Regions from separate parts of the Paenibacillus sp. MT124 genome, predicted to be linked through region 3. Evidence: riboswitches for the same ligand, from Rfam matches in the RefSeq annotation. Region 3 holds a riboswitch; each other region holds the start of a gene.
The links. Region 3 has a riboswitch for thiamine pyrophosphate ahead of thiC (phosphomethylpyrimidine synthase ThiC). Riboswitches for the same ligand answer to the same signal wherever they lie in the genome.
Positions count from the first base shown of each region.

Region 1: linked by a shared signal. The riboswitch ahead of AC3RCI_RS04205 (ABC transporter ATP-binding protein) and the one ahead of thiC (phosphomethylpyrimidine synthase ThiC) in region 3 are both predicted to bind thiamine pyrophosphate.
Region 2: linked by a shared signal. The riboswitch ahead of AC3RCI_RS17785 (thiamine phosphate synthase) and the one ahead of thiC (phosphomethylpyrimidine synthase ThiC) in region 3 are both predicted to bind thiamine pyrophosphate.

Region 1 covers NZ_CM179500.1:889,896-900,636, reverse strand. Annotated here, with positions in the region: gene AC3RCI_RS04230 (ABC transporter ATP-binding protein) at 1-606, opposite strand, end outside; gene AC3RCI_RS04225 (ECF transporter S component) at 607-1,200, opposite strand; gene AC3RCI_RS04220 (copper amine oxidase N-terminal domain-containing protein) at 1,684-2,637, shown strand; gene AC3RCI_RS04215 (pectate lyase) at 2,804-3,472, opposite strand; gene AC3RCI_RS04210 (radical SAM/SPASM domain-containing protein) at 3,820-4,695, opposite strand; TPP riboswitch at 4,898-5,000, shown strand; gene AC3RCI_RS04205 (ABC transporter ATP-binding protein) at 5,167-5,928, shown strand; gene AC3RCI_RS04200 (ABC transporter permease) at 5,915-6,727, shown strand; gene AC3RCI_RS04195 (ABC transporter substrate-binding protein) at 6,821-7,882, shown strand; gene thiM (hydroxyethylthiazole kinase) at 7,933-8,745, shown strand; gene thiD (bifunctional hydroxymethylpyrimidine kinase/phosphomethylpyrimidine kinase) at 8,742-9,554, shown strand; gene thiE (thiamine phosphate synthase) at 9,554-10,219, shown strand; gene AC3RCI_RS04175 (MerR family transcriptional regulator) at 10,402-10,741, shown strand, end outside.
Region 2 covers NZ_CM179500.1:3,955,227-3,965,967, reverse strand. Annotated here, with positions in the region: gene AC3RCI_RS17810 (ABC transporter permease) at 1-237, shown strand, start outside; gene AC3RCI_RS17805 (hypothetical protein) at 254-652, shown strand; gene AC3RCI_RS17800 (hypothetical protein) at 649-1,200, shown strand; gene AC3RCI_RS17795 (hypothetical protein) at 1,187-2,182, shown strand; gene AC3RCI_RS17790 (ABC-F family ATP-binding cassette domain-containing protein) at 2,321-3,871, shown strand; TPP riboswitch at 3,980-4,089, shown strand; gene AC3RCI_RS17785 (thiamine phosphate synthase) at 4,335-4,961, shown strand; gene thiO (glycine oxidase ThiO) at 4,992-6,224, shown strand; gene thiS (sulfur carrier protein ThiS) at 6,221-6,424, shown strand; gene AC3RCI_RS17770 (thiazole synthase) at 6,428-7,195, shown strand; gene AC3RCI_RS17765 (ThiF family adenylyltransferase) at 7,192-8,241, shown strand; gene AC3RCI_RS17760 (winged helix-turn-helix domain-containing protein) at 8,390-9,082, shown strand; gene AC3RCI_RS17755 (C40 family peptidase) at 9,223-9,723, opposite strand; gene AC3RCI_RS17750 (thiamine diphosphokinase) at 10,011-10,652, opposite strand.
Region 3 covers NZ_CM179500.1:663,435-674,175, reverse strand. Annotated here, with positions in the region: gene AC3RCI_RS03255 (response regulator transcription factor) at 1-67, opposite strand, end outside; gene AC3RCI_RS03250 (helix-turn-helix transcriptional regulator) at 152-1,102, shown strand; gene AC3RCI_RS03245 (zinc ribbon domain-containing protein) at 1,176-1,949, shown strand; gene AC3RCI_RS03240 (hypothetical protein) at 2,642-2,809, shown strand; gene AC3RCI_RS03235 (hypothetical protein) at 2,989-3,678, shown strand; gene thiC (phosphomethylpyrimidine synthase ThiC) at 3,759-5,564, opposite strand; TPP riboswitch at 5,918-6,031, opposite strand; gene AC3RCI_RS03225 (IclR family transcriptional regulator) at 6,153-6,896, opposite strand; gene AC3RCI_RS03220 (alpha/beta hydrolase) at 7,258-8,286, shown strand; gene AC3RCI_RS03215 (Fe-Mn family superoxide dismutase) at 8,446-9,744, shown strand; gene AC3RCI_RS03210 (hypothetical protein) at 9,898-10,122, opposite strand; gene AC3RCI_RS03205 (lipoate--protein ligase family protein) at 10,193-10,741, opposite strand, start outside.

The sequences.
Region 1 (10,741 bases), 230 kb from region 3:
GTCCACCACCTCATTAATTTTGTGTTCCACGATAATGAGCGTCTTATCTTGTGCGACCTGCTTCACCGTATCCCACACCTGCGTAGTTCCCTCATCATCCAGCAGTGCGGTTGGTTCATCCAGAAACAAGACATCCGGCTCCATGGCAAGAATAGAGGCAATCGCAAGGCGCTGCTTCATTCCCTGGGACATCGTTTGAATGAATGCACGATTATGTTCAAAAGAAAGCCCGACAAGCTCCATATAATGTTGAATCAGCGCAGGCATCCGGTCCCTTGGGATATTCCGATTTTCAAGCACAAACGCAATCTCTTCATCCGTATAGGACATGCAAAATTGGGTATCCGGGTCCTGGAATACAATGCCTGGCTGAATCGGCACCTGAATCTCATCGCATTTCATCGGAATCTCCACGGACCGCGGAATAAGACCGCTCAATATTTGCAGCAGCGTGGACTTGCCTGAACCACTTGGACCGAGCAGCAGCACTTTTTCCCCTTTACGCACGGAGAGAGACAAGCCCTGGAATACCAGGTCCTGCTCTCCCGGGAACTTGCATCTTAGATTGGTAACGCCTACCGCCTGCGGATTCCCTTCTCCGTTCATCTAGTCCAGTGCCTCATAATCCTGCTTGGAGACTGGTCTCAATGACCGGGTCACGCCTGTGAGTTCAAGTGCTTTCGCAAGATAATACGCAAATACACCTGCAATCAGAATGCTTCCAATGAAGCGGAAGCCGATAAATAATGTGTAATTCCACGCCGATAACGAGTCAATGTAACCATATTGATAATCGAGCAAAAGCGAAGCTGCTGCTGCCCCAATGGCTGCAAGACAGGTGACGAACAGATTCGTTTTGCGGTACAGGAATGCTGCGAAGAAGATCTCTGCGCCCAGCCCCTGTAACAGACCGTATACCAAGGTGGACATCCCCCATTCACTCCCGAGAAAAGCACTGACGGTTGAGGCTGCTACTTCAGCCAGAATGGCCACCCCCGGCTTGCGAATGATGACATAGGCGAACGTGCCCGCCATAAACCACATGCCATAGATCATCTGTTCCGCATGCACGCCGAAAGGCTTCATCAGATCATACGTCGGTCCCCATATCTTGTAGATGACCCCGAATACGACTGCGATCACGATCGTCACCAAAATATCGGTTAACTTCAATTTGTTGCTGCGCACTGTTGTTGACATGTTCTCTACTTCCTTTCTCTGCTCCCCATGAGGTTATGAAATGAAAATAAAAAAAGCCTCCCCGGTTCCGGGAAAGCCTTACGCACAGTGTGAAATATCATGATTGAAGTAACTCAGAATAAAATGAAATCCGGTTCAAATCAAGAGGCAAGCCTGCTTCCGCTCGCATTTCGAGATCAACCGTCCCCATTTTCGTCCACCTAGTTACTTATCATGAATTCATGTTCTCTACGCTGGCATTACCCAGATCAGATATACGGTCAGCGGCATAAGGCCCCAATCTCAGCCCAACTTCATTGAGCTCCCGGTTCACTTTATTTCATTGCTACTAATGTACACCACATGGGTATTTGTGGCAATAACATATAAGTCGGACAAGGTTTCACACTGGAGAATTCCGTGTATAGAAAGGATGCCAATTCCATTAATATGAAACATTTAGGAGATATTAGCCGTCTATATACGGGAAAGGGGATTGATCATATGAATACAACCAACACAACCTGGCAGCAAAAAAAATGGAAATGGATCCTTGCCGCTTCGATCGTTACCGCAGGAACGGCACCTGCACTGATGTCTTCCCATGTAGTGGAAGCGGCAGCGATACACCAGCCTGCAGCCTATATTAACAATGTTCCTGCTGAATATGATGTGGTTATTCGCCAGGGAGTTACGTATGTGGCGCTCACTGAACTGAAATTTCTGGGTGACTATACTTTCGGGTACAACAACAAAACAAAACAAATTAGCATTAGTACAGGAAGCGACAAGTATGTACTCACCCCTAACAGCAAAACCATCAAGAAAAACGGCCATGCTGCAGCACTGTCCTCCGCTCCTATTCTGGTAAATGGCAAAGCCATGCTGCCACTTCGTGCAATCGGTGAAACCTTCGGTGCAGAAGTTCGATGGAATCAGGCTACCAAGGAAGCTTATATTTATACGCCAGATGTATCGATTATTAAGGAGTACAACAGTTCTGATCTGACTATCGCACGTGAGGCAGCACTCCGTCTTCCACGTTTTTCCGATTTAAAACAGGCACGCCTGGACATCCGTAATCCACTGGGTCCTGTCGACTCATCGGTGACTTACATTTTTGAAAAAGAGCAGAAGGACCGCTTTTTCGTCAACGAAGATAATGATCTCGTCAGTTACTACGAAATCAAAAATGGAGCTGCCCTGCTGAAATGGCAGGCCAACGTGAGCAGTGCAGCCGGAACTATCGGAGATCTGTTCTTCATCAAAACCAAAGCTGTAGCAGAAGCAGGGAAACGACCATCGGTAGCAGGCCAAACTCTTGTATCTTTTAAATACTCTCAGATGCTGGAAGAGACTTCCTATGAGGTCATGAACAAGTCTGGCTCCATTGATTCGGGTTCCATTGCCACGCAAAAAGACAAAATCATCGTTGCCGTTCCAGAAGAAAACGAATGACTACTGAGAAATCTCAGAGACATATAATATTTTCTAAACTCTTTTCATCTAGTTTTATGGCAAACACAAAAAGGCATCCTTGAGGGTGCCTTTTTGCGTAATGATATAGAAAAGGGTCTAAACAATGCAATTGTCCCCGGTCTATCTTTTCGTTGACATGCTATCCTTAATATTGCGTATTCCCCGATTGACTTGTTTTACCCGATGCGAATCCCTTGAACAGGGTAGGCACTTTGGAATAGCGGGTATTCGTTATTTTGCCGACCGTAGAGCTGCTGTCTGTTCGCAGAATGGAATCCTTCACATTGGAAATGTTGGAGCTGTCCACGTTCATGGTAACCGCGTAAGAGGTTCCCCCATTTTGTCGTACCAGCTTGCCGATATCATCTGCTCTGAAGTTTTTAATGTTAATTGTCCCCGAAGCGTTCATCTGGAACACCTTATCATATGCCTTGTATGCTGCTCCACCCGTAATATTAACGGTACCGGCGGATTTAAGCGTGAGTGCATCTTCACCGACATCATTCCAGGTCACATTCTGAATATTGCAGCTGCCATAACAATGGACGCCATCGGCTGCCGGTGCCTCGATCACTACATTTTTCAGTGTAGCTCCTGCCTCAAGACGAAAGATGGGTTTCTGGTTCTCGGCCTGACTGCCATCTCCCAATGTGTTTGGATCAGCGGCTACGCTTTTTCCTTTGCCATCATAAGTCTCACCTGCTTTGACAATGATCGTTGTCTTCACAATTTCGGGAGCAGCAGACACGGGTAATGCACCAAATACAGAAGCGACCAGACCTGCGGAGAGCAGCAGCGATAACATTTTTCTCATGCGTAAATCCTCCCTTATACGGATATATTGGTGTTCAAGCCAGCTTGTCTTCCCGGATCCCTTAAGAGGTGCACCTCTTTCCTGGACCCTACCCTGATCCTACCAAAACAGGAGTGTAATGATAATAATCATTAGATTAGATATCCAATTGTCGGCATGATACCTGCATTCTTCGCATTATTTGTCGATCCGTTCCGCGTGGAATGTGCTGATCTTAACTTTCGGTATGCTTCATTTACAGCTTGTAAAGACTGCAGGATTTTAGCCGAAAATTAAAAAAGACCACGTTATCTGTTTCCAGACAACATGATCTTAGGCAAGAACAATTCATTTTCCAGCTTATTTGACTAGGCTCCGAACCGCTGACGATATCCGCACTTCCGGCATAGTTCCTCCACAGCTTCCCGCTTGGAAAAACCATAAACCAGATTGTTCGCCCGCTCACCTTCGACAATCTCCGAGAAAGACTTCTCATGGACGTTACCGAGATTAATGACACCTTCGCCATCGAGGCAGCACGGAACAACCGTGCCATCCACAAGGACCGCCGCCTGACTGCGCAGCGCATGACAGAAGCCTTTGCCATCATCCTCTGGTGCATCCAGACTTGGCCACTGGAACTCATGGTCCTGGTTGAGATAGACATTCGGCGCAATTTTGACGCCGCTGCCTGGAACCACCTTTTCCTCAATGCGGAAATCCAGGTTGAACTCGCGCTCCAGTACCTCCAGTGTTTCCCGGTTCCGATTCATCTGGGCATTCGTGAAGTTATCCTGCGTCAGATTCCAGAGCCGGAACGAGATGATCACATTGTGCTTCACCGCTTCTCTCGCAAAGGACAAAATATTATTGAGGTATCCCTCACGGTCCGTCGATCCCTCGTGCCCGTCGAAGCTGTGCAGCGAGAAGTTCATTTGTCGCAACGCCGGTTTGCCAAGCAGCTTATGTTGGGTCTTGGGCAGCAATGTTCCGTTCGTTGTTATGTTTACCTTGAATCCCTTCTCGTGTGCGGAATCCAGTAACAAATCAATTTTGGGGTGAAGTAACGGCTCCCCTTTGACATGCAAATAAATGTGTTTGGTATGTGGCTTAATCTGATCCAATATATTGTTGAAGACTTCAGGGTCAATGAATCCTTTGGCACGCTTGGTCTGCGGACAGAAGCTGCATGCCAGGTTACATATGCTTGTAATTTCAATATATACTTTCTTGAACGTTTTCAACTCGGGGTCCCCATTCTGCTTAGGAGGGAGAACAGTCCCACCCTCATTTGTAATCCGGCCCATAGGTGCCATCACCATTATATCGGGTTAGGAAGCCAAGGTAAATCCGCGAATGGGTTTAACGTTTAACTTTTGTCACTAAGCCCTCTTTACATCTCGCGGGCACGTGATATATGCTGTGTACACAACTGCATATCTTGAACGATTGCACTAGGGGAGCCTTGCGGCTGAGACGAATGAACGTATTCGGACCCTTTGAACCTGATCTGGATCATACCAGCGGAGGGAAGTGGAGCGGACTTTCAGTTAACGGATTTTTTTCATATTCATATGAACATGAATGTCGGTTGAACTTAATAGGCCCACTCATTTCTCCGGAAATGGGCGGGCTTTTTCGCGTTTACATACAGATCGCATACAACGTGCATTTCCGTTCAGGCAGTTTTTATTCCAAGGGGGTCAAGGAACCAAATGAGCAACGATGTACAGATTGACAACATGACCTTCACTTTTCCGGATCAGAGACATTCCCCCGTCCTCTCCAATGTGTCGATGTGTGTAAAAAAGGGAGAATTCGTCTCGCTGATCGGCTCCAGCGGGTCGGGCAAGAGTACGCTCTTCAAGCTGCTGGCAGGCTTGCTTGAACCGACGGACGGCACGATCGAAATTGCTGGGGTGCCGCCAGGACAGCGACTTGGTCGAGTCGCCTACATGCCGCAGAAGGATTTGCTGTTATCCTGGCGGACGGTCATGGAGAACTGCCTGCTTCCATCGGAGCTTGCCCCGTGGAAGCAGGACAAGGTGAAGCTGCGCGCTGACATTATGGCCGGACTCGACAGATTCGGCTTATTTGGCTATGAGCATGCCTACCCGGACGAACTGTCCGGCGGCATGAAGCAGCGGGTTGCCCTGCTTCGCACGTTGTTGACGGGAGGACAGCTGATGCTGCTGGACGAGCCCTTCGGCGCACTCGATGCTATGACCAAGCGAGAGATGCATCGCTGGCTGCTTGAGTTGTGGGAAAGCCTCGGCAAAACGGTGCTGTTCATTACGCATGATATCGAAGAAGCCCTGTTATTAAGTGACCGGATTGTCCTTCTGACTCCTGGCGGTCGGCAGCTGCTGGACATGACGGTGCCTCTGCCCCGTCCGAGACATTCGGGCATGGTCTACGATCCGGACCTTATAAAGATGCGACAACGGTTGGAGGAACAACTACATGCGAAGCTTTAACGTCAGCAGATGGTTTGCCCGCTATGGCCTGTTCGCTGCGCTTCTCCTCCTGATGCTGGTCAGCTGGGAATGCATCGTGCGATTGGGCTGGGTCCCTTCTTTCATCATCCCTGCACCTACATCCATAGCGAGTTCTCTAGTTGAGCATCGGCATCTGCTCCTGGGAACCCATCTGCCTGCCACATTGATGGAGGTAGCAGTTGGCTTCGGCTTGTCCATCGTGGCCGGAAGCGCTTTGGCAGCAGGCATGCACCTCAGCCGTTCGATTGAAAAGGCGCTGTATCCCTTCATCGTAATCAGCCAGACGATTCCACTGATTGCCCTGTCTCCTGTGTTCATTCTGTGGTTTGGCTACACGCTCTGGAGCAAAGTCGCTGTGGTGTTTCTGATCGCGTTCTTCCCGATTGTGGTCAGCACCTATGATGGTCTCCGTCAAGGCGACCCGGAACAGCGCGAACTGCTGATGACCATGGGAGCAAGCAAGTGGGATCTGTTCCGCAAGCTTCAGGTACCTCTTGCGCTGCCCTCTTTCTTTTCAGGATTGAAGATGTCGGTGGTGTACTGCGTGGTCGGGGCAACCATTGGCGAATGGCTCGGAGGCAGCAAAGGACTTGGTTATTTCAGCCGCAGAATGTCCAGCAGCATGAATACCGATGCCATGTTTGCCTCCATTCTGCTGTTATCCCTGCTGGGCATCGGTCTGTTCGTGCTTATTGCCTGGCTGGAGCGAGTCCTCGGATTGAAGCGGAATGCAGACCATGCACGAAGAGGAAAGTCGATAAAAAAGCAATCGCAATGAGATAACAAAGTGCTGCTCCTTCCTGTCGATCTCTTTGGAACATATCAGCGATTGGAACCAAACAAAAATGAACGAAACGAGGCCCATTTATCCATGAGAAAAAAGAAACTCATTCACACTCTGCTTCCTGCCCTCATCTGTTTATTACTGATCGGCAGCGGTTGTGGCAATACGGGTGCGAACCCATCATCGTCCGATTCCCAGGTACAGGGCAAAGATTCAACATCAACCGAATCGTCGTCTGGTGACCATGATTCATTGTCCATCATGCTCGACTGGTATCCAAACGCTGTCCATTCCTTTATCTACGCAGCGCAGGAGAATGGATATTTCGCAGACCAAGGTCTCGATGTGGATATTCAGATGCCTGCCGATACGAATGATGCGCTCAAACTTGTTGCTGCTGGCAAAGTGGACCTGGCGCTGAGCTACCAGCCGCAAATTTTGCTAGCCCGTGGAGAAGGCATTCCCGTACGATCCATTGCCGCTGTCGTTCGGCATCCACTCGTTCATCTGCTGACGGAAACGGAGGGGAAGGTGAACTCACCCAAAGATCTTGAAGGACTGACGGTAGGGTATTCCTCCGTTCCCCTATATGAAGCCATGGTGCGTACGATGATGAGTCAGGATGGCGGCGATCCAGACCGCATGAATTTGGTGGATGTCGGATTTGATCTGATCCCTTCGCTGGCCTCCGGTCAGGCCGATGCGATCATGGGTGGTTTTATCAATCATGAACAGTTGATTCTCGAGAAAGAAGGTCATCCCGTCAAGTCGATTAATCCCGTTGATTTCGGCGTGCCGGATTATTACGAACTTGTTCTTACAGCAAGTGACGAGGGAATTGAGGCGAAGAAGGATCAGCTCACCCGCTTCGTCAAAGCGATCCAGGAAGGTCAGAACTATGTGACCGAGCATCCCGATGAAGCTTTGAACATCCTGCTCACACACGAAAATGAGACGTCCCCGCTGGATCGGGAAATTGAAACAAAGAGCCTGGACATTCTGCTTCCGCTCATGACTGAAGAAGGTATTCCGTTCGGCTGGCAGGAACCTTCCTCCTGGGATAACGTGCGGAAGTGGCTGGTACAACGTGAATTGATTCCGGATTCGGTACAGGCCGAGGATGCGTTTATCAACTTGCAGGAGAAGTAAAAAGTACAGTTGCTGCTAAAAAATAATCGCTTATCAGGAGGGAATTTCAAATGTCATATCTGGCACGTGTTCGTACTCAAAATCCACTGGTTCACAATATCACCAACCTCGTGGTTGCTCCCTTTACGGCCAACGGTCTGCTCGCACTGGGCGCCTCTCCCTTCATGGCCTACGCACATGAAGAGGTAGCCGATGTCGCTAAAATGGCCGGAGCGGTCGTGCTCAACATTGGCACACTCGATGACCAGGTCGTTCAAGCCATACGCCTCGCCGGACAATCGGCCAATGCCCATCATGTGCCAGTTGTACTTGACCCGGTGGGAGCTGGTGCTACGGCCTATCGCACAGATACGGTTCAGATGCTCGTACGTGAGCTTCGGCTTACCGTACTGCGGGGTAATGTGGCGGAAGTCGCCAATGTCATAGGCGAGAACTGGAGCATCAAGGGTGTCGATGCAGGCCACGGCGAAGGTGACCGTACCGGGATCGCCGAGCGGGCAGCACAGAAGCTTGGCTGTGTTGTCGTTATCACTGGACGCGAGGATGTCATTACGGATGGGCGGACCACGTTCCTAACGCAAAATGGCCATGCCCTGCTCACCCAGGTCACTGGCGCAGGATGTTTGCTTAGCTCCATCATCGGTGCCTTTGCTGCGGTTGCACCGTCTGGAGAAGAATTGCTAAGCAGTGTTGTTGAAGCACTTGCCTTCTATGGCGTTGCAGCCGAGATCGCAGCCGAGCGCACAGCCAACCTCGGGCCAGGCAGTTTCCAGATCGAGCTGTTAAACCAGCTTGCACTGGTAACTCCGGACGTGCTTGCACAGCGGGCTCAGGTGCGACAGCTTGGCGGTGATACCCAATGAGTATGGCGCAGGCACTCACGATTGCCGGGTCGGATAATGGCGGCGGGGCCGGTATTCAAGCGGATTTGAAAACCTTTCAGGAACTGGGCGCTTACGGCTTGTCTGTTATTACTGCGGTTACCGCACAGAATACACTAGGCGTTCAGGGAGTCTATCCGGTTCCTTTGGAAGGCATTGCCCAGCAGCTCGACTCCACAGGTGAAGACTTCCAGCCCGGAGCGGTAAAAACAGGCATGCTCTTCAGCGCAGAAACCATTCGCTTGGTTTCCGAGAAATGGCGGCAATTCGGCTGGACCAATCTGGTCATTGATCCGGTCATGGTAGCGAAAGGTGGTGCCCCTTTGCTTCAGCAGGAGGCGGTACACGCCCTGATCACGGATCTGCTTCCACATGCATTAATCACAACACCGAATATTCCGGAAGCCGAACTGATCACCGGAATGACCATCCGCAATCTGGCGGATCGTGAAGAAGCCGCTAGAAGAATCGTGCACATGGGCTCCGCGTATGCTCTGGTCAAAGGCGGACATGCTGAAGGTAACGGGATGATTGTTGATGTGCTCTATGACGGCACGTCCTTTCATTATCTTGAGAACGTACGCATTGTGACACGCCACACCCATGGGACCGGATGTACGTACTCTGCCGCCATTACGGCCGAACTGGCCAAGGGCTCGTCTGTCCTGGCTGCCGTAACAACCGCGCGAGCGTTCATTCAGGCAGCCATTGAGGATGAACTGGGGATTGGGAGCGGACACGGGCCAACGAATCATTTTGCGTATCAGCGCAGACAGCGGGGTGAGCAGTGATGCGCAGATGGGATGCAGAGGCGGTACGCCAGGCCATGCAGGTGTACCTGGTGATGGGCAGCGTGAATACAGCGCTGAACCCTGTGGATGTGCTGCGCCAAGCCATCGCCGGCGGCATCACGCTGTTCCAGTTCCGCGAGAAGGGAACTGGCGCACTTGCTGGCGAAGCTCGCATCACGCTTGCGATGCAGCTTCGCGAGGTGTGCAGCCAGCACGGGATTCCGTTCATCGTGAACGATGATGTGGAGCTGGCTGTGGCCGTGGAGGCCGACGGCATGCATGTCGGCCAGGACGATGCGGACGCGGCGCTGGTACGCGCCCGCATCGGAGCGGGGCGGATGCTTGGCGTATCCGCCCACTCCGTGGCTGAGGCGCGCCGTGCCGTGCAGGCGGGCGCCGACTATCTTGGCGTCGGGCCCATGTACCCGACGCGCTCCAAGGCGGATGCCCACGCTGTGCTGGGCCCCGCCGGGGTGGCGGAACTGCGCGCCGCAGGCATCGCAGTTCCGGTGGTGGGTATCGGTGGCATTACGCCCGATACCACGGCCGCCGTGATGGCGGCAGGAGCCGACGGCGTAGCCGTCATCTCCGCCATCGCGGGCGCGGCCGATGTGCGCGCAGCGGCTGCGCAGTTCGCTGCCGCGGTGCGTGGGATGCAGGCATAGCCGTGCCTCCCCTCCCCACACGCTGGGGCAGGCTGCTCCTTCAGACTGGCTGCCTCACCGCTTCCCAACATTCATCATTGTTCATACTTTTTGGATGCGGCCTCCTGGCTCGCATCTTTTTTTATCTGTTGACTCTCACGTTACGTGACGCTATACAATCGGTGGTGTAAGGAGGTTTGATCATGGCCATGAAAGTCAAAGAAGTTGCCGAGCTTGCCTCGATCAGTGTGCGCACACTGCATCATTATGATGAGATCGGATTATTAACCCCTGACGAAGTCACTTCAGCCGGATATCGGCTGTACTCGGATGCCAATCTGGAAACGCTGCAGCAGATTTTATTTTTCAGAGAGCTTGATTTCTCCCTGAAAGAGATCAAAAGCATTATCACCAACCCTTCCTTTAACCGGGAGGAAGCACTTCAGATGCACCGCCGTATTTTGCTGGAAAAGCGTCAGCGACTTGATCAAATGATCGCTACCATTGATCGAAGCGTTTTGCATATGAGAGGAGAGATACACA
Region 2 (10,741 bases), 3.2 Mb from region 3:
GTCATTACAGGAAAAAACAAGGGTGGTCAGTGGTATGGCAATGAGTTGAACATTTCTCAGGATATTAATAATGCGGACTACGGTTCAGTCGTTGCTCCAGATAACAAAGTGGGCAGTATTAATCAGACGATGAGCGAAAAGGACAATCAATACGTTAACCCAAGTGGAAAGTTCAAGGCCGTTATCGTTAAAGACAAATCAAATGTGGTGAGAGGACTAATCTTCCAGCAATCCTGACAGGAGTTGGTTTCCATTGTCCCAGAATACTCAGCAGCTCATGTTGTTTTGTACTGCAATTGTCCTGTTTGTAACAGCCTGTCTATATGGACAACAAAGCGTTAGCGTATTGGCCAGTGCTTTGAGTTCCAGCGTGCACACGAATGAAGACATGGAAGGAAGAATAAATACGACATTAAGAATAAGCAAACCCCTTCGTTACAGCGGAGCTGAGGTGTTACATACGGTTAGACAAATGACGGGTACAGCGGTGGAAGTGCAGGTTGACGGGAAAAAGTATACGATAGACCCGCTTATCAACCGAAGTGCGACCATACCTGTTCACGTGTCCGCTTCCTATAAACCGGAGTTTATGAGAGATGATAGCGGGGAATTGCTTCGAATTGCATTTTGGAGGGAGGCCAGTATCAATTGATAAATGCTGTATCCAAGCTGCTAGCAGTTATGCTGGCAGTACTTCTGCTATATGTATATCCGACTGCGGAAACGGCAGATCGACAAGACGATATAGCGCGAATGGTCACATATCAGACGGTTACCCGCTTTGTGGATTCAGTCAGAACGAAAGGTTACATTTCTCCTGGGATGTATGCCGAATTTGAAGAACAGCTGGCGCGAACAGGCAATGTTTATGATATTTCCATGGAGCATCTGCACAAAAAATATGTTCCTCATTACACGGATCCGATGGATCAAGGTACATTTACAGGAACATATGAGACGGTACAGGATGCATATTACTCAGCGCAAATTTTAGAAAAAATGTTCCCTGTCTCGGGCGCGTACGCAGCCGATGATCCGCTTCGTAGATACACGCTGACCGTGGGTGACTTTTTCACGATTACACTTAAAAATACCAATCGGACATCAGCCATGCTGATTCGCGAGTGGCTGAATGGTACGGCTCCTGCGGCAGCAGTGTTTACCACTTATGGAGGCATGGTTCTCAATGAAGATTACTGATTTGTCCATTGTGTTTGTTCTCGTATTTCTACCCTTTTTTTGGATGGTTTCTCGGAATACCCATGATGCGGATGAAGTTCAGCTTCTTAATCAAAGGTATAGATCAGCCCTCCAAACAGCTGTATTGGACGCGGGAAACGTAATGCATCAGAATGAGAAGCAAAACAGTGAAGCAGGATATGATTCCACCAAATTCGTAAAGGCAGATAAGGAACTGGCGCTTCAGACATTCACTCAGACGATGGCCTTAAATATGGGCATACATGACGATCCAGAGGCAATACAAGCACTGTTTGATTACATACCGGCCATAGTTGTACTGGATTACGATGGTTATTATATCTTAGCTAAGGAAGCGGAGATGACTGGTGAGATTGATGATTCGTACCACCAGGTATGGAGTCCTAAAATGCCTTATACATATTCAGATTCAGACGGCAGCAGCATTAATTTTACACTTGACGGTTATGTTTATGCTTATGATGCCGTTCAGGGTAAATGGATTGAAGGTTTTCAAAGGGAACTCGCTTCGACTAGTGGAATTCCATTGCTGCAAAATTCAGATTCGTTTGAGCAGGTCAGACAAACTCGCATCGTCATGAGCGTACAGGAGAATCTCGCTGAAGTCATTAATCGGCATAATGAGTTTGCAAGAAGAAACGGGATATCCTATACGTTTACCTTGCCTCTTATTTCTCAGGAGGATTGGTACAATACGATTAATGATACGGGGATCATGGCCTTTATTCAAGGCTTGCCTGTAGGGATCCAGAAGGTAAACACCTATGCCATCGGTGGAGGAAGGTTGGTTAAAAGAACAGCAGTCATTGGAGGGATAGAACCTTCTACCGGCATAAAGTATTATTATCCAGCAACTTGTAAGAATAACTTCCGAGCTGAAGAAGTTTTTACCGATGCGAAGCAGGCCGCGGCGGCGGGGTATTTTGAGGGGAATTGTTTCATAAACAAGGTTGTTCACTAAGTAAGACTGCTGCGCTTACTACATTGCTTTCAGAAAAGGCAGGTCCTGTGCTAAAATAGGGTTTCAGTTCAGAACTTGACCGGTATCAACAATACCGAATAAAAAGTAATGTTAAATAGATAGGAGCAACCTCATCTCATGAGTTTATTGTCAGTGGAGAACGTCAGTCACAATTTTGGTGACCGCACGTTATTTAAAAATGTATCTTTTCGTTTACTTGCAGGAGAGCGTGTAGGCTTGGTCGGAGCAAATGGTGTAGGAAAGTCCACTTTAATGAACATTTTGACCGGAAAATTGCTGAAAGACAGCGGGAAAGTAGAGTGGACACCAAAAGTCCGTTACGGATATTTGGATCAGCATACCAAGCTGACTCCGGGCAAAACAATCCGCGACGTTTTAAAAGATGCCTTCCTTCCCCTGCTTGAACTGGAAAAAGAAATGATGGCCATTACAGACCAGATGGCTGATGCAGACCCAGACCAGCTTGAAAAACTGCTGGAAGAAATGGGTGAAATCCAGGAGCAGCTTGAGCAGGGCGATTTTTATTTGATTGATGTAAAAGTGGAAGAAATGGCGAATGGCCTCGGATTATCCGCTATTGGGCTTGATCGTGACGTCGCTGCTCTAAGCGGGGGACAACGGACCAAAGTATTGCTCGCCAAGTTGTTGCTCGAGAAACCGACGGCTCTTTTGCTGGACGAGCCAACAAACTACCTGGACGTGGAGCACATTGAATGGTTAACGCGATATTTGAAAGATTACCCTTATGCATTCATCCTGATTTCACATGATACGGAGTTCATGAATGAAGTCGTTAACGTCATTTATCATCTGGAATTTGCTAAATTGACGCGTTATGCTGCCAACTACAATAAGTTTCTTGAAATGGCCGATATGCAAAAAGCACAACATATCGACGCTTATGAGAAACAGCAGGAATATATTAAGAAACAGGAAGATTTCATTCAGCGTAACAAGGCAAGAGCCTCCACTTCCGGACGTGCCAAAAGCCGTGAGAAACAGCTGGGCAAGATTGAACGAATTGATCGCCCGGATGAAGCAGCAAAGCCGACATTTAAATTCAAAGATGCCCGTGCCAGCAGCAAAACAGTATTCGAGGGAATTGATTTCGAGATTGGTTATTCCTACCCTTTGCTGCCTAAGATGACAATGACCATTGAACGTGGTGAGAAAATAGCCATTGTTGGATGTAACGGTGTAGGTAAGTCGACACTTCTTAAAACCATATTGGGCAAAATCCCGCCGATCAGCGGTAAAACGTTCCTGGGGGATTATCTGGAAACGGCTTACTTTGAACAAGAAGTTCGGGCTGGTAACATTACCCCAATTGAAGATGTGTGGAACGAATTCTCCCATCTAACTCAGAATGAAGTACGCGGGCATCTGGCCCGCTGTGGTTTGAAAAACGAGCATATCACTCGTCCGCTGAGTGCACTTAGTGGGGGAGAACAAGCGAAAGTTCGCTTGTGCAAGCTTCTGATGCGTGAAAGCAACTGGATCCTGTTTGATGAACCGACAAACCACTTGGATGTAACAGCAAAAGCGGAGCTAAAACGAGCTTTACAAGAGTTTAAAGGTACAGTGCTGCTCGTTTCGCATGAACCTGAATTTTATCAGGATTGGGTCACCAAGACATGGGACGTTGAAGCCTGGTCTGAGAAAAACTAGTTGTTGCGGAGCAATCTAGTGCTCTACAATCAAAACATTCAGCCACATGAGTTTGAAAATCAACGGTGACAAAAAAAGGTGACTATGGTAACATAGGCTACAACTTCATACGATCACTAGGGGGGCCGCTCGATGCGGCTGAGATGGAATAATGCGATTCCGGACCCTTTGCACCTGATCTGGATTATACCAGCGTAGGGAAGTGGCGCGTTTTAGTTAATGATATGGGCAAATTAATATTCGATTTTGTAGCGAATGTGAATGCTCACAAGTGGAACATGAAGGTATCTCGTATATATCAGGGCTATGATTTAATAGCTTGTATACCTGACAACTGGCATGTGAAGCTCATTTAACTAACTGGACATGTTATCGCGGCCACTCCCTACGGGAGTGGCTTTTTTGTGCTTACATATTGTGACGGCAAGGAAGGTGAAACCAAACGGATACCTTTAAAAAACCTGTGAAATCACTATCGTTTGAACTGCATGCTGTTTCACCAGGGGTAGGGGATCAACAACGTTTTCTGAAGATTGCAGCGGATGCATGGCCTTGGCTTGACTATATCCACATCCGGGAAAAACATCTAACCACCGAACAAAAAATTCAATGGGCTCACAGTTTGCTGAACGCAGGAATTCCATCTGACAGGATCGTAATCAATGGTCTATGTGAGCTGAATAAGTTGGAGAAACATGTTTTCATTGAGAGGATTCATTGGGGTCAGTCCGATATGGCGACTACTCAAGGCAGCAGCCTGAACAAATGCGATCGACTTCGTCTCGGTATCTCTGTTCACTCTCTTCACGAAGCTAGAGCAGCTGAAGAACGGGGAGCGGATTATCTCTTTTATGGTCATGTATTTTCCTCCAGCAGTAAACCTGGGATCAAGCCGAGAGGGATAGATGCACTGTCTGAAATATGCTCAGCTGTTTCCATTCCCGTAATTGCCATTGGCGGAATTGAACCGGCAAACATAGCTGCTGTACGTGCAGCCGGAGCAAATGGTGCGGCAGTAATATCTTCGATCTGGACCAGTGATAATCCGGAAAGTGCGGCAGCAGCCTTGAGGTGGGCTATTGAACGATAGAAAGAAAGAATGAATAACGGAGGTGAATGATTGAACGGAGAAGCAAGAGGCCGAAGACGAAGTGGCAGCCTTTACCGAAATGGAGCAGCTTGTACGACCCAAATACGTGGAAATATTCGTGGCAAGCTTCATGCGGAAACTATTATTGTGGGAGGCGGCGTTATAGGTTGTGCCATCGCGTATGAGCTAGCTTCACGAGGTAAAGAAGTGATTTTAATCGAGCGTGTGCGTATTGCAAGTGAGACATCTTCTGCGGCAGCGGGCATGTTAGCTGCAGACAGCGAGACGTTTCATACTACTGTGATGTCAAAGCTAGCATATGAAAGTAGAAAACGACTGTATCAGCAAAAAGAACAGCTTGAACTACTAAGCGGCATTGAAATTGGCCTGCAGCAGAGTGGATTTATTACACCATTTCGGAATGAAGCCGAGATGAAAACGTATAGCGATTCGAGAAGAAGTACAGTTTTGCCTACAGAGCAAATGTGGTGGGATCATTCAAAGCTTCAACGTGAAGCCCCATGGATAAGCAAGGAAACTTTCGGGGCTCTATATAGGGCTTCAGAAAGTGAACTTCTCCCTGTCAATTTGGCACGTGCCTATGCGGGAGCAGCTCAAACAATGGGAGCTAAAGTAATCGAAGGTGTACACAATGTTAGTCTAACTGCGGATTCGAGTGGAATCCAGGGTGTGGAAACGTCGATTGGAAGATTAACGTGTAAACATGTGGTTATCACAGCTGGATTACAAGGTGGAGATATGTTGAAGCAGGTGGGTCTTAACCTGCCCACTCTTCCCGTAAAAGGTGAAATTGCAGCAATACAATTTCCGAAACATGATGCAGATTACAGACCTGACAAGACGGTTTATGCAGATAATGTATACATTGTCCCCAAAGCAAACGGCGAAGTTTGGATCGGAGCTACCAGTTTACCGGGACGCTCAGATCGAGAAGTTACTGTTGAAGGCATCCAAAAGCTGCTTGCATCCGCAGCAGGGTGGGTCCCTCGAATACAGCAAGCCCAGTTTATCCGTGCCTGGGCAGGGGTTCGACCATCAACCCCTGACGGTTTGCCTTATCTGGGAGCTTGTAAAAGCATACCCGGGTTATATACCGCGTTTGGACATTACAGAAACGGCATCTTACTGAGTGCAATTACCGGCAGCCTGATGGCTGATTTGATGGCTGGCCATTCTTCGGAGGAGCTTGGCATTGATGAATTGCGTCCAGAGCGTTTGAGCAGAAAGGAGATTATGCAGTGAACATCATCGTAAACGGGCAGAGCATGAACATTGACGACGATTTGAATCATGTGGATCAGTTGCTGCAATCCTTTAATTTGCAGGTGAAAACTGTGGTGGTTGAGTTAAATCGTCAGATTTTGATGAGGGAACACCATGCATCCACCGTATTAAGAGACGGAGACCGAATTGAGATCGTACATTTTGTGGGAGGCGGTTAAAACATGCTGAAGATAGGACACCATTCATTTCATTCTAGATTGTTGTTGGGTACGGGCAAATTTGACGATTTGGATGTACAGAGTCAAGCGGTAGAAGCGTCAGGAACCGAAGTGTTGACTTTTGCCGTTCGACGTTTGAACTTGGAAGATCGGGATAAACGCCACTTCCTGGATACACTCGATTTGAAGCGATTCACTTTACTCCCTAACACCGCGGGTGCTTCCACGGCAGAAGAGGCCGTCCGAATCGCTGAACTTGCCCGTGCCTCAGGACTTTGTGATATGATAAAAGTAGAAGTGATCGGAGATGGGATCACACTGCTGCCAGATCCGATCGAAACATACAAGGCCTGCGAGATCCTGTTGGAAAAAGGATTCATCGTACTGCCTTATATCTCGGATGATGTGATTTTAGCCAAACGGCTACAGCTGCTTGGGGTTCATGCAGTCATGCCTGGAGCTTCACCGATCGGAGCAGGAAGAGGCATTATCAACCCGTACAACCTGGAAATTATAATGGAGCAAGCGGTTGTTCCTGTAATTGTGGATGCCGGATTGCGTTCCCCCAAAGATGCTGCATATGCCATGGAGCTGGGGGCGGATGGTGTGCTGTTGAATACGGCGGTATCCGGTTCGGGAGATCCGGTTAAAATGGCAAAAGCGATGCGAATGGGAGTTGAAGCGGGAAGACTTGCTTATGAAGCAGGCATGATACCCGTTAAGCGTTATGCGGCAGCCAGCAGTCCGGCGGAAGGAATGGTTCATACATGATAGAAGAAACAAATTCAACGGAGCAAAGTGATCGATATTCGAGACAGGAACGATACGCTCCGCTTGGCAAAGAAGGTCAGCGCAGACTGAACAACAGCAGGGTTGTTATCGTGGGTGCCGGTGCACTGGGAACCGGCATTGCAGAGACGCTCGCCAGGTCAGGTATTGGACACATTACCATTGCGGACCGGGACTATGTGGAATGGAGCAACCTGCAGCGACAGCAGCTCTATGTTGAACAGGATGCAGTTCAGCGAATGCCAAAAGCGATGGCAGCCGAAAAACGCCTGCTCGATATCAACTCCTCGGTTGTCATTGAAGGCAAGGTGATGGATGTCCGTGCAGACGAGCTGGAGGATCTCATTCAAAATGCAGATCTTATCATGGATGCCACGGATAATTTTGATACAAGGCTGCTGATTAATGACATGTCCCAGAAATACCGCATTCCCTGGATTTATGGAGGGTGTGTGGGAAGTTATGGTATCACGTATACGTTCCTGCCCGGGGATACCCCTTGTCTGAACTGTTTACTTGGCGAGGTACCGCTCGGTGGAGATACTTGCGATACATCGGGGATTATACCCCAGGCTGTGCAGATGGTAACGGCGAACCAGACAGCAGAAGCGATGAAGCTGCTTAGCGGTAATGAAGGTGCGCTGCGGCGTAAGCTGTTGTCGTTTGATGTATGGCGGAATGAGTACATATCCATTAATGTGGATGGTGCCAAAAAAGCAGATTGTCCTTCCTGCGGAAATACCGCTTCCTATCCATACCTTTCCGCTGCAAATCTGGAGAAAACGGATGTGTTATGCGGTAGGGATACAGTTCAGATTCGTCCTTCTCGCTCGATGAAGCTGAATCTTCAAGATACGGCTGAGCGTCTGAGGAGACTTGATGAAGGACCCGTTGAAGTCAATCCGTTCCTGATCTCTTTTACGACAGGGCTGCATCGATTGGTTATTTTTCAGGATGGACGTGTTCTGGTTCACGGCACAAAAGATACTGCAGAAGCTCGTACACTCGTACATCGATATTTTGGCTAAATGATTAAATTCAACAGTCTGTTCCCTATAGGGGAATGGACTTTTTCGTTTTACGGCATGCTAAGCAAACAATAGGTTGCTGTACTCCAGGTGGAAATGATAAGCGAATTCACCTTGACAGCGGTTGAGACAGGCCGGGTGAAACGAAATGAAAACGTCCATTTTACTTATTGGTGCCAAAGACCGAACGAACTCGATTAAGGAAGTGTTAAGTACCGAGAGCTACTCCGTATTTGATATTAAATGGGAAGAACTGTATCAGGAACAGGACGCCCAGCTGGAAAGCTGCAGCATGATTATTGGCATAGTGGATGAGGATCACGACAATTCAATTGTGGAGGAACTGCAATGGCTAATGGAGTATAAGGAAGGCGTCGTTCCTATTATCGTGATTACACCACAGGCAACCCCGGAACAGATCGTCGCTTGGCTTGATCAAGGCGCGAATGATGTCATTGTTGAACCGTTTCAGTGGAAAATCGTGATGGCGAGAATTCGAAATTTACTCCGCGTCTTCTCGAATGCAGCCCGAACAGATGAGGAGGTCATCGTTGTGCATGATCTTAAAGTGAATCTGCGTTCACGCAGGGTAAGTCGTTCAGGGGAATACCTCATGTTGACACCAAAAGAATATGAACTGCTGGAATTTTTGGCCAGGCATGTGAATGAGGCGTGTACGCGGAGTTCAATTCTAAGGGAAGTTTGGGGGTATGATTTTGCGATGGATACCAATGTAGTTGACGTATATATTAAACATTTGCGTGTTAAGGTTGATAAAGGTAGGGATATTAAACTGATCCATACCGTACGCGGCATCGGCTACATGCTTCATACCAGTTAATGAATGACTCCCAGCATCAATATGACCTTAAGTTACCAAAATACGCCTGTTTGTAATCCTGAGAAATCCGGGTAAATATAAAAGGACCGGATCCAAGATCCGGTCCCAACTGCCTGTCTATAGTAGAAGTTAAAGTATAACTACAGTACGCGGCGAGCTTTAATATATGTTCTTTTCCAAGTACCGGAATTCAGATCCGAGATGGTTACACCAGGAGAGCCGTAAGTGTGCAGAATTTTGCCATTGCCAGCGTATACTCCTACGTGAGTAATGTTTGAACCTGTGGAACGACTACCGCTCGAGAAGAATACCAGATCTCCTACACGCAGGTTAGCCTTCGATACAGCCTTACCTTCTTTGGATTGTTTAACAGACGTACGTGGCAAATCTACACCATACTTCTTAAAGATATATTTCATAAAAGAAGAGCAGTCAAAATTTTTCGTAGTGGACGTTGACGCGCCAAATTTATATGGTGTTCCCGTAAATTTTTTGCCGTAGTTTACAATTTGTTGTCCAGTAGATACGGATGCAGTTGCTGCTTGTGCAACAGGTGCATTTGTCATTAATACAGCTCCAAAACCTAATGTAGCGCACAACCCGACGGTTACGGCCTTTTGGACTAAGATGTTTGTTTTCATGTTGTTTGTTACCTCCAAAATTCGTTTTCGTTAAGTTGCTAAAGCGAGTATAACAGGTTTGTAACAGCCTAGAAATTGGATACACCGCTATAATCCCTTGTACAGCCTAGGTTTGGGTTTCTTTATTAAAAAATAATTAAAAATGTCAAAAAATTAATCGTTGACTTATATGTTTGGACAGAAAACTAGAAAAGACCCTTGATAATCAAGGGTCTTTTCTAGTTATGATCTTATAATCCGTACATTTTACAGGTTACAAAAACGTAATAACTATCGTGGATATAGGTTTAATCTTTGCTCTGTATGATAAGTAATAATCCACTGTCTATGGATACAGTTCCTGATGCTCCAAGGAGTTTATTACTTATCCCCAAAGATTGTCCCATCCGTATGGTAGCTTGATCAAGAGGATACAGGAAGCCATCTAATGTAATACCCGTAACTTCTGGCGTGAGGGGGAGTAAGGAAATGTATTCATATCCCCGGTCCTCCACCTCTAATTTTGATGTTGTCAGCATCATATAGTTGTGTTCGTCCTGAATGGTACAGACGATATGATGCTGCATGGCACGAACCATAATATGTACATTGGCCAAGGTGTGGTCCAGTCTAGTGCCTGTAGCTCCAAGCATCAGGATATGGGTGGGTTCGTGGTCTAGTGCCGTCTCAAAGGCCATTTCAGTGTCTGTCCAATCTTTTGCGATAGGATCAACCGTGATCATGCGCTCACTGTTTTCACGCACCATTTGCCATTGCTGCTCTGTAATCGAGTCGAAATCTCCAACTGCTATATGAGGCTTTACGCCATGTTCAATTAAATACAGTGCTCCGCGATCGGCAGCGATAACCATATCATCCTGTCTAATTTCTTTGAGAAATTGAGGAGAGAGAGCCCCGCCTGTAAAAATCACAATGCGTTTCGTAGTCATTCCATTCATCCTTTCTATTAATGTAGAACGTATAACATCATTTCACAGTATTCGCGAATGCTCTCAGTATAAAACACAAAATGTGGTTG
Region 3 (10,741 bases):
AATGCAAAGCAACCAGATCAGCGATCTCCACTTCATCGTCCGCAATCAGAATCGTAATTCGCTTCATTGCTTATCCCACTCCTATATGTGATGCTCAACAGTATAACATATCTGGATCCAACATATAAATCATTGAGAGGAAACCTTTTTTATGAAATTGGACCGTTTATTAGCCATCGTTGTACTACTAATCAATCGCGGCCGTGTACAGGCCAAGGATCTGGCAGACACGTTTGAAGTTTCTGTCCGTACCATTTATCGAGATATTGATACCCTGGGCCAGGCAGGCATTCCTGTCGTGACGTACCAGGGCATGAGCGGTGGTATCGGCCTTGCGGAAGGTTACCGGCTGGATCGAAACGTGTTGACTGACCGGGATCTGGCCTCTATTGTTACCGCACTGCGCAGCGTCTCCACATCGCATACCAATGTAGCACGGGAACTGTTGATGGAGAAACTAAGCAGCATTGTTCCGGAATCCAAAAACGACGACTTTCAGGCCGAAACCAATCGTTTCATTGTGGATTATTCGATGTGGACCCACCCGGAAGCGCTGCAAAACAAACTGCAAATCATTGAACAGGGACTGGATCAGCTGCGTTCAATCACCTTTACCTATTGCAGCGCCGAAGGAGCCCAAACTCACAGAACCGTCGATCCTCATACCCTTGTTCTTAAAAAGCACTCCTGGTACCTCTATGCGTTCTGTCATGAGCGTAATGAGTTTCGCATGTTCAAACTGGTGCGTATGCAGGACGTGACACTTGCTCATGGAAGCTTTGAACGCAAACCCATCAACCTGCAGGACAGGCCCTGGCAGCAGGAGTGGGCGACTCCAGGGAACACAGTTGCCATGACGATGAGGTTCCACTCCCGTGTCCGTCATACCGCTGAAGAGTGGTTTGGCATAGAGAACGTGATCCCCGACGGCAAGGGATATTATATAAGTCAGGTGGCTTTTCCGGAAGATAACTGGCTGTACGGGTTCATTCTTGGCTTCGGCGCAGATGCCGAGGTATTGGAGCCTCTTCATATACGTGACGAGATTCGCCGAATTGCAGAACAAATCGTGCAAAATTACGCTGCCCCTTCGCAAACCTGACAGACTGATGTCCAGTTCCTCTCGGTATACTTCATCTATATTCAAGCTGTACATAACGAGGAGGAAATGATAAATGAACGTCACGATATGCCAGAGCTGCGGAATGCCGCTGACCACCCCTACCCAATTCGGAACGGAAGCAGATGGAAGTGCAACCCGTGAATACTGCATCTATTGCTATAAAGAAGGCATGTTCCAACAGCCCAATATTACGCTGGAAGGCATGATTGAGATGTGCACCGCGATCCTCATCGAAGAAGGTATGGATGAGGAATCAGCGCGGGCAATGCTGCGCAATCAGCTTCCCTTTTTGAAACGATGGAGCGCCTCCAATCCGAAAGGTAACAACAATACGCACTCCGTTCAACCTGTTCGATATGTTACACTTCCTGGCAAACGCCTGGCTGGCATATCAGCCAGAACGACCAACGCGATCGAGATGAGCGGCCAAGGCTGTATTCAGGATCTATGGAGCCGCTACTTCACGTCAGAGCACATTCCTGCACCGGAAGCACCCCGATACGGCTGCTACACAGATTATACCGATGGTATACACGGGGAATACACCATCCTCGTAGGCCACGAGGTAGCTGCAGATGAAACGTTACCAGCTGGCATGAACTCCATCGAATTGCCACCAGCAACATACGCCGTTTTCACCTCCCGCAAGGGTCCAATGGCAGAAGTTGTAGGTGAAGCATGGGGCGCCGTTTGGGGCTGGAGCCATCAGAACGAGCGAACGTTTACCGGTGATTTCGAGTTATATGATGAACGGAGTATGGATCCTGCCCAAGTTCAGGTCGATATCTATATTGCGGTAAAACAAGCTAGGCCAACTACAGAATAATGATATTTATCTTTACATTTCTTGATTAACGTTGCACAAGCCATCCAGCTCGTTGGATGGCTTTTTTGGGTGCTGCTCCCCTCTCTCACCTGCAAAACACGTATAAAACCACCCCCATCACACTCACGACAACCGACTATGGTACCAAGTTAGTTAGCTTCAATGATACCTACTCTCCCAGACAATTTGTCTTATTTTCGACACAATTGACATTCCTGAAACTGGGACTATTCACTTAACACCCGATTCGATCCTCCCATATCAAACCTTGTATTTCAGGTTCTTTATTCCTGAATTTCCCTAAAACCGTTTACATCCTCTGAATACGGGGTAAAATCACTACAATCCAATTGGAATTACGTCATAACTTCCCGATTTCGTCTAACAAGTCACATATACCTATATGCGCACTTGGAACAACTACCAATCAAAATACATAGCCCATATAAGATGAATTTAATGTTTACACCCCAACGGAGAGGGCAGGACTCACTGAAGAAGCGAAGCGCTCGCCTAAAAGCTTTCTGCAAGAAAGCTACATCGGAAGCACAGGCAATCACCGGATTTTCCCCTTAAAGAGGGAATTCAAAAAATCTGGGGATAACAGCGATCGGAAGAGGGTACTGCTATCGCAGTGTTAATTGTAACGTTTATAGGCTCAACTTATTTATCTACCAAAAGGAGGAACCAAGATGATCCGCATGCCTATTCAGCAAATGATCCCGTACCACCACCAATATCCGCGCAACACGGCGACCACTGCTCCCAAAAAGGAGAATGAGAACACTCAAGGTCTATCCTTTCACGAGATTCTGCAGCAAAAAATGGCTCAAAAGAACGTATCTCCTTCCATGCGATAAAATGAAACCTGACTGTATTGGAGTCTGACTATAGAACCGTCCTTCTGCCATGTGGCGGAGGGACGGTTATTGGCATTGATTTAAACGCTGTACAGTTCCCGGTCGCGCTCCTATAATGGATTAAATATCTGCAGCACTTACGGCTCATAAAAAGAAGCATTGGCAAAGGGGAAGTCATTATGATCACAATCGGCTGTTATCACGCTCACTACTCCAACATCGCACTCATTGAAGAAGTGCTCGCCCCCTATGAAGTGGAACTTGTGCATTATGTCGATCCTGGTCTGGATCGCCTTAAGCAGGATACGGACTTCTCAGAGGCTGTCATTCGGGAAAAGGTATCCCAGACATTAAAGTGGATTGCCCAATGTCATGCAGATGCGATTCTAGTCACCTGTACTCTATTTGCTGCAGTACTGGCGCACGAAGCACAGCAAGTCTCCATCCCCGTTATCGGTATTGATGATCCATTATTGCAGAAGCTGCAGCAGGATTCGCAGGAATACATTTTAGCTTTTACCAATCCTGCAACGGTTGAAGGAACGATGGCGCGGGTGAATGAAGCACTACAGCAAGGTGAAACTAACGGGCAGGCAAACGTTGTGGCTGCTTCGAGAACAAAGGCCGCATTAATTCCTGGTACATTTGAGCTGATTATGCGCGGCGATAAGGAAGGATATATGGAGGCAGTGACAACGGGCTTGCAGCAACTAGCTGCACAGTCACCAGAGAAAACCATTGTAGCTGCTCAGCTATCCATGGCTCCCGCAGCTGCCCTTGCTTCAGCAAATACGGGAAGTGAGATATACAGCCCGCTCGCATCGCTGGCATCTCATTTGGAGCAGCAATTGAATATTGGTAGGCGTTAGTTAGGGGCCGTTCTTCTCCCAGTAGTGGAGAGAACGGCTTTTATATATCTTAGGCTGCCCAAATTGGGCTGTAATGGCGCTTAGGTTCGGGTTCGGTATTCCTCAGCCTTTTCCTGCATTCCGGCTGCCACAGCCTCATTATCGGATAATCCTTTGTCCGCGGCAAACGCACGAATATCCTGCGTAATGCGCATGCTGCAAAATTTAGGTCCACACATGGAGCAGAAATGGGCCTCCTTGGCCCCTTCAGCCGGGAGTGTCTCATCGTGATAGGACAGCGCACGTTCCGGATCCAGGGACAGGTTGAACTGGTCCCGCCAGCGGAATTCGAAGCGGGCCTTCGACAGCGCGTCATCCCGGCGCTGTGCACGCGGATGGCCTTTGGCCAGATCAGCGGCATGTGCCGCAATCTTGTAAGCAATAACGCCTTCCCGGACATCATCCTTGTTCGGCAGGCCCAGATGTTCCTTTGGTGTCACATAGCAGAGCATCGACGTTCCGAACCAGCCGATCATCGCCGCTCCAATGGCTGAGGTAATATGGTCATAGCCTGGTGCAATATCGGTTGTCAGCGGACCAAGTGTATAAAACGGTGCTTCCTTGCAGATCTCCATCTGAAGGTCGACATTCTCCTTAATCTTGTGCATCGGCACATGTCCTGGCCCCTCAATCATCACCTGCACATCATGCTTCCACGCAATCTGTGTCAGTTCACCAAGCGTAGCAAGTTCAGCCATCTGGGCTTCATCATTGGCATCATAGATGCTGCCCGGGCGGAGTCCATCCCCGAGAGAGAAGGCTACATCATACCTTTTCATGATTTCACAGATTTCCTCAAAATGCGTGTACAAAAAGTTCTCCTGATGGTGTGCAAGGCACCATGCCGCCATAATGGAACCACCTCTGGATACAATGCCGGTCATCCGTTTGGCTGTCATCGGTATGTAACGCAGCAGTACGCCTGCATGGATCGTAAAGTAATCCACACCCTGCTCTGCCTGCTCAATGAGCGTATCCCGGTACAACTCCCAGGTGAGTGCCTCGGCTTCGCCATTCACCTTCTCCAGCGCCTGATACAGCGGCACCGTCCCGATTGGTACCGGAGAATTGCGGATGATCCATTCCCGGGTGGTATGGATATCCTTGCCCGTGGAAAGATCCATTACCGTATCGGCCCCCCAGCGTACCGCCCAAGTCATTTTCTCCACTTCTTCTTCAATCGAAGAGGATACGGCAGAGTTGCCAATATTCGCGTTGATCTTCACGTGGAAGTGACGTCCGATCAGCATCGGTTCGCTCTCTGGATGATTAATATTGGATGGCAGAATGGCCCTGCCGCTCGCCAGCTCCTGCCGGACGAATTCCGGCTCCACGCCTTCACGAATAGCTGCAAACTCCATCTCAGGCGTAATGATGCCCTGCCTCGCATAGTGCATTTGGGTGACACAGCGTCCGGATTGTGCACGGAGCGGTTTGCCGCGGAGGCCTGGATATTCTTCAGCTCCGGTTCTCTTCCCTCCAGGCTTCAATCCGTTATCCTCCGGTTTGACGGTACGTCCCTGGTACGCCTCTACATCGTTTCGTTCTGTGATCCAGCGTGCACGCAAAGCTGGCAGGCCTGCCCGGATATCGGCGTGAAATCCAGGGTCCGTCATAGGGCCGCTCGTATCGTACACGCGCAGCGGCTCGTTATGCTCCACCCCTTGGGGTGTATTCGTGTCATGAAGGGCAATTTCACGCTCCGGTACAGCAATGTCCGGCCGTGAGCCCTGAATGTAAACTTTGCGGCTGCCGGGAAACGGTTGAACCCGTCCGGCCGCTACTGTTCCCTTTTCCAACCCCTGTCCTGAATGTTCCTGTGCCGTTGTTCTGTTGTTTGTGTTCATCGCTACCTCTTCCTCCTCGTTGGTCGTCCCATGGATGGGCCAGTTTGATCGCTCGTGCACCCGTTCCATATCATCCACGCATAGGCAAGAAAAGAGCGGCCAACTTCCAAAGAAAGAACATTACAGCGGCATAGCGCAGACAGAATCTGGCACAGGCATAATTGGGTTATACCCTACTCCAGCTCTCCCGCAAAAGAAGGTAACCACCTCTGCTGCGGATGATCGCTTGACACTGTATATAAAAAAGCCGGTTCCCGAGGGAACCGGCCTATGTCCATCACCCCATAACAAGCCTGATGCCAAGCTCCCTCAAGTGGAGACATGCCAAAGGCTGGATTATGCAGTGTTCGTGGTTGTATCGCCGATTACTTCCCTACGCTGGTATGATCCAGATCAGGTGCAAAGGGTCCGGAATCTCATGCGATCCCGTCTCAGTCCGGACAATTCGGACTCCCCCAGTAACGTTAACAGTTGCGGTATGTGTACCGCAGTTCCATATTCAATTCATTCCAGCCCCGCTGGGCTGTCCATTACAGACTAGCGCAAGCCAGTCAGAAATACAACCCTCTTTCTTCCAGAAACGCCGGATCAGGACAACATGAGGCCCATCTGCGCGGCTGCTTCCTTCAGTACAGGTGCATATTCGTGCAAAGTTTCCTGGGACAGGCGGCTAACGGGACCCGATACGGATAGTGCAGCAGCAATATTCCCCTTTCGATCCATAATAGGAACCGATACTGCAGCCGCTCCAGGCTCACGTTCTTCGTAGCTGGTCGCATATCCATTCTCCCGAATATCGCCCATCTGAGCCAGATAAACTTCGGGATCGATAAATACGGGCCATTCAGGGCCATTCATCAGTTCCTCCCTATCTTCTTCCGTCGCAAATGCCATGAGTACCTTGCTGGATGCCCCTACGGATAGAGGAAGACGTACGCCAACCGGAGCCACCCGCCGGATGGCCTGATCACTCTGAACAGCCTGAATACGGATACGCTCACTGCCATCCCGCAGGTACAGACTGACCGTTTCTCCCAAACGATCTCTGAGCCGCTCCATTGCAGGAAGCAGCAAAATGGCAGGATCATCACTGCGGGACATATGAGCAGACAGCTCCCAGATTCGAATGCCGAGCCTGTATTTCTCAGTGGCCGCATCGCGAATGACGAAGCCCTTCTCCTCCAGCGTCGCCATCAGACGATGAACCGTACTTTTGTGCAAACCAATCTGGCTCGCAATTTCTGTGAGTCCAAGATCGCTGCGTGTGGTAAAACATAATAATATATCCAGCGCCCGTTCCACAGCCCGGACGGTTAATTTGCGGTCTTCCATGGCATAATGCCCTCCTCATGTTTCATCACATGAAACTTGGTTACATAAATTATATGAGAAACAATCTCATCTGTAAACCAAAATGAGCCAAATCATGACGATATGAAGTGTATATATTTTCTTTTTATAAGACTAAATCCCCTGCAATTTGCACCATCAGGAAATGTTACCCATATATCTTTCGGACTATATAACAATTGCGTAACAAATGCCTCCAATCAATTGACTTTGACTATATGGAAACATACGATAAAGATATAAAAGCAAGACTTTGCTGCATAGGCAAGCAAGGACATCAAGCCATATGATCTGATCTGAACTCGTTGTTATCTTCAATTGATCTGAATAAGGAGGGGCAATCATGTTTCCGACATCCCAGAGCGAAGCCCCGCTGCAAACGAAAGTGTCCGATCTGCCTTCTTCGTTATCACCGAGGCTGATCCGGTTCAAACATATTATCGTAGCGTTGCTGCTCTCCGTTGTATTTTTTCTGCTCTTTTGCTTCATTGCCTTACACGGCTATATTGCCTGGGTACTATCCAACCCGACCGTAGCTCCCGTGTTCTCCAATCCAATGCAGGCCAAGAACATGAAGTACGAGGATATCACGTTCCCGGCAGCAGATGGCAGCCGTACGATGCAGGGCTGGTATATCCCCGCAGACACGGATGTCAACAAAACCATCATCTTCAGTCATGGATATGGGGCCAATCGGGAGGAAACCTGGGTTCCCATGTATGACCTGGCTCACTATGCCCACCAGCTCGGGTTCAATGTAGTGATGTTTGACTATGGTTTCGCCTCTCAGGTGAACAAGGCAGTCGCTACAGGGGGCAAAGCCGAGTCCCAGCAATTGCTTGGTGCCATTCAGTTCGCCAAGCAGCGCGGTGCTCAGGAGCTTGTCGTCTGGGGATTCTCGATGGGCGCAGGCACAGCATTACAGACGGGGCTGCTCACCGAGAACGTGGATGCCATGATTCTCGACAGCACTTTCCTGCTGGAGCCGGATACGCTGTATCACAACATTCATAATCAGATCGATCTGCCGCGACAACCCACTTTGCAGATCATGAATCTGTTATTCCCGGTTCTGAATGGCACCGGATTACAGCAGATTCCGTATCAGGAAGTCAAAAAGAAAGACTATCCGTTCCCCATCTTCTTCATTCACGGGACGGAGGATGAGAAGGCTCCATATCCGATCGCCGAGCTTCTCGCCGCCAACCAGACGAACACCTACTCAGAGGAATGGATCGTACAGGACGCGCATCATGAGCTGATCTTCAGGGAACATCCGAAGGAGTATCTCCGCCGTGTCTCTACGTTCCTGAGTCATGTGACGAAAACAAGCAGCGACGATGTGGAAAATACCAATGCCGGAGGAGAATAAAATCTTCCGGTGATCAGAGCCCCTATGGGGCTCTTTTTTTATGCACACATAGGACAACATGGCAGGTGAATATACTTTTGGGACGATTATAAAAGGTTAATCACACCCTATCCCTTGAAGGCCGATATGACATTTTAATTGAATGGAGGTTTGCCGCATATGAATTGGTCTGGCTATGGACCCTTGCTGCCTCTCCGCATTCTGGAGGAGATCAGGTTCTGGAAGGAGCAGGAGAAAGAGCATACGCTCGTTATTCGGGCACTGGTTCCCGATCTGGAGCCCACTTATGTGAAGCTGCTTGAAGAATGGGCAGTGACGTTTGAAAATACCGAGAAGGTAGCCAACCAGCTGTTGAAACAACTGTTACCCGGAACCCATCCCCCTGCCCCTTACATCATCGGAAGCGTAGAACAGCTTGTCTCCTCTGCACGTTCACAATCGCGGGAATTCATCAGGCAGCTGTACGTCCTGCTTGAGCAAAGTGCCGCCGTGCAAGCTGTCCCGCTCGCTAAGGCAGTCATTCTGCACTTTATCCGCGAATCGGAGTATTTCCTCGGTGTACTCGATACCTTGATTCAGCCTGGAATCATGCGAGATTCGGCAAGTGATGCTCCCTTTTCTTTGGATAAGTATGTTCAATTGTCAGGACGCACCGAGCGTGAAGCAGCGGAGGAGCCATCATCCATGGCTGGAAAAACTAACGCTCCGTCAGCTCCCGCACCTTCATCTTCTTCTTCACAGGTCCAGTCTTCAGAGGTCTCCGGTCTATCGCCATCTTCCGGTACTACAGAGAGCATCACCTTGCCTTCTACACCTCCTGTGAAGGAGAGACCTGTTCCGATTGGAGGACACACGCTGCCTCCTCTGCCCTATGCCTACAACGCACTCGAACCACATATTGACGAAATGACGATGCGCATTCATCACGATAAGCACCATCAATCCTATGTGGACGGACTCAATACAGCCGAGAAGAAACTGGCAGAATCACGTAAAAAAAATAATTTCGAACTCGTCAAACATTGGGAACGAGAACTTGCCTTCAATGGTGCAGGCCACTACCTTCATACGATCTTCTGGACGATCATGAATCCCAGAGGCGGCGGCAAACCTTCCGGATTACTTGCTGAACAGATCAAACGGGATTTTGGCAGTTATGAGGCATTCAAAAATCAATTCACTGAAGCCGCTAACAAAGTGGAAGGCAGCGGCTGGGCTCTCCTTGTCTGGAGTCCACGGGCTCACCGTTTGGAGATTTTACAGGCGGAGAAGCACCAGAACCTGTCCCAGTCCGACATCGTACCTCTCCTGCCGCTGGATGTATGGGAGCATGCCTACTATCTGAAGCATCAGAATGAGCGCAAGAAATATATCGAGGACTGGTGGAATGTCGTCTATTGGCCTGCGGTGGCTGAACGTTATGAAACGGCACGCAAGCTGTTGTGGCCACCCTACTAGAAACGAAAAGGGAAAAGGGAACAAGAGAAAAGAGATATCTCCAGCCGGTAGACTGCCAGATATCTCTTCTTCATTTGCAATAAAAAAAGCAAGCCTCTTGATTCAAGAAGACTTGCTTGTATTTAGATAAGGTCAATGACGCGTCATGCTAGACTAGGAAGCACAGCCCTCGCACGCAACATAGTTGTCCCCAACCTGTTTGCTGATGGCAATCAGATCCCCCAGCTTGATATCTTCCTCACCCGTGAACTCCAGGTCGGCAATACGTGCAACGATCAAAGCCGCAGCTTCTTCCTTGCTTGTTGCCATTTGGCTGAATTCAGACTTCTCGCCTGAAGAAACAACCTCATATTCAAATGTATATCTTAATGTTTCCATCTTGGCACTCTCCTTCCGAAATCACATCATATCATCTCTATTAACCAATTCCAAGTGTTCTCGAACGATACTAATCGTAGCGCAGTTTCATCTGCTCTGCCGTCTGCCTGACTGCCTCTCGATCAACGGACAATACGTGGTCAGTCTCAGCCATAGGGTATCGATTACGAAGCGTACGGACCAAGGAAGCGGTGTAAGCTGCTGCAGAAGGCACTCCTGCGAGCTCTTGAAGACTCGCCATGGTGCCCGGACGAACATCGGGATACCCTTCCTGCAGGCCGTCTGCTGCATGCTGATAGAACTTGCGTACATCTGCCGCCAGCTTGTCTCCTTGCCCTTCGACGATAATAAAAGCCGTTATAATATACGCCTTGGCCTGCCTTCGCTGGGCAATACCGCAAAATTTCAGTCCGCCTACACTGACATCATAATCACCGGGGCAGAAGGCACCCTCGATCTCTCCGGTTCGCGCCTGATTCGACCATGGTGTTAACGACTCGGCAATAAGAGCTGCCATCTCGCGGAAGTCATCGTGAATATTGATAGCTCGGGCCGGGTTAGGCAAAATCAATGAAATGTTAACCACGCCAGGATGAAGAGGAACAGCTGCACCTCCCGA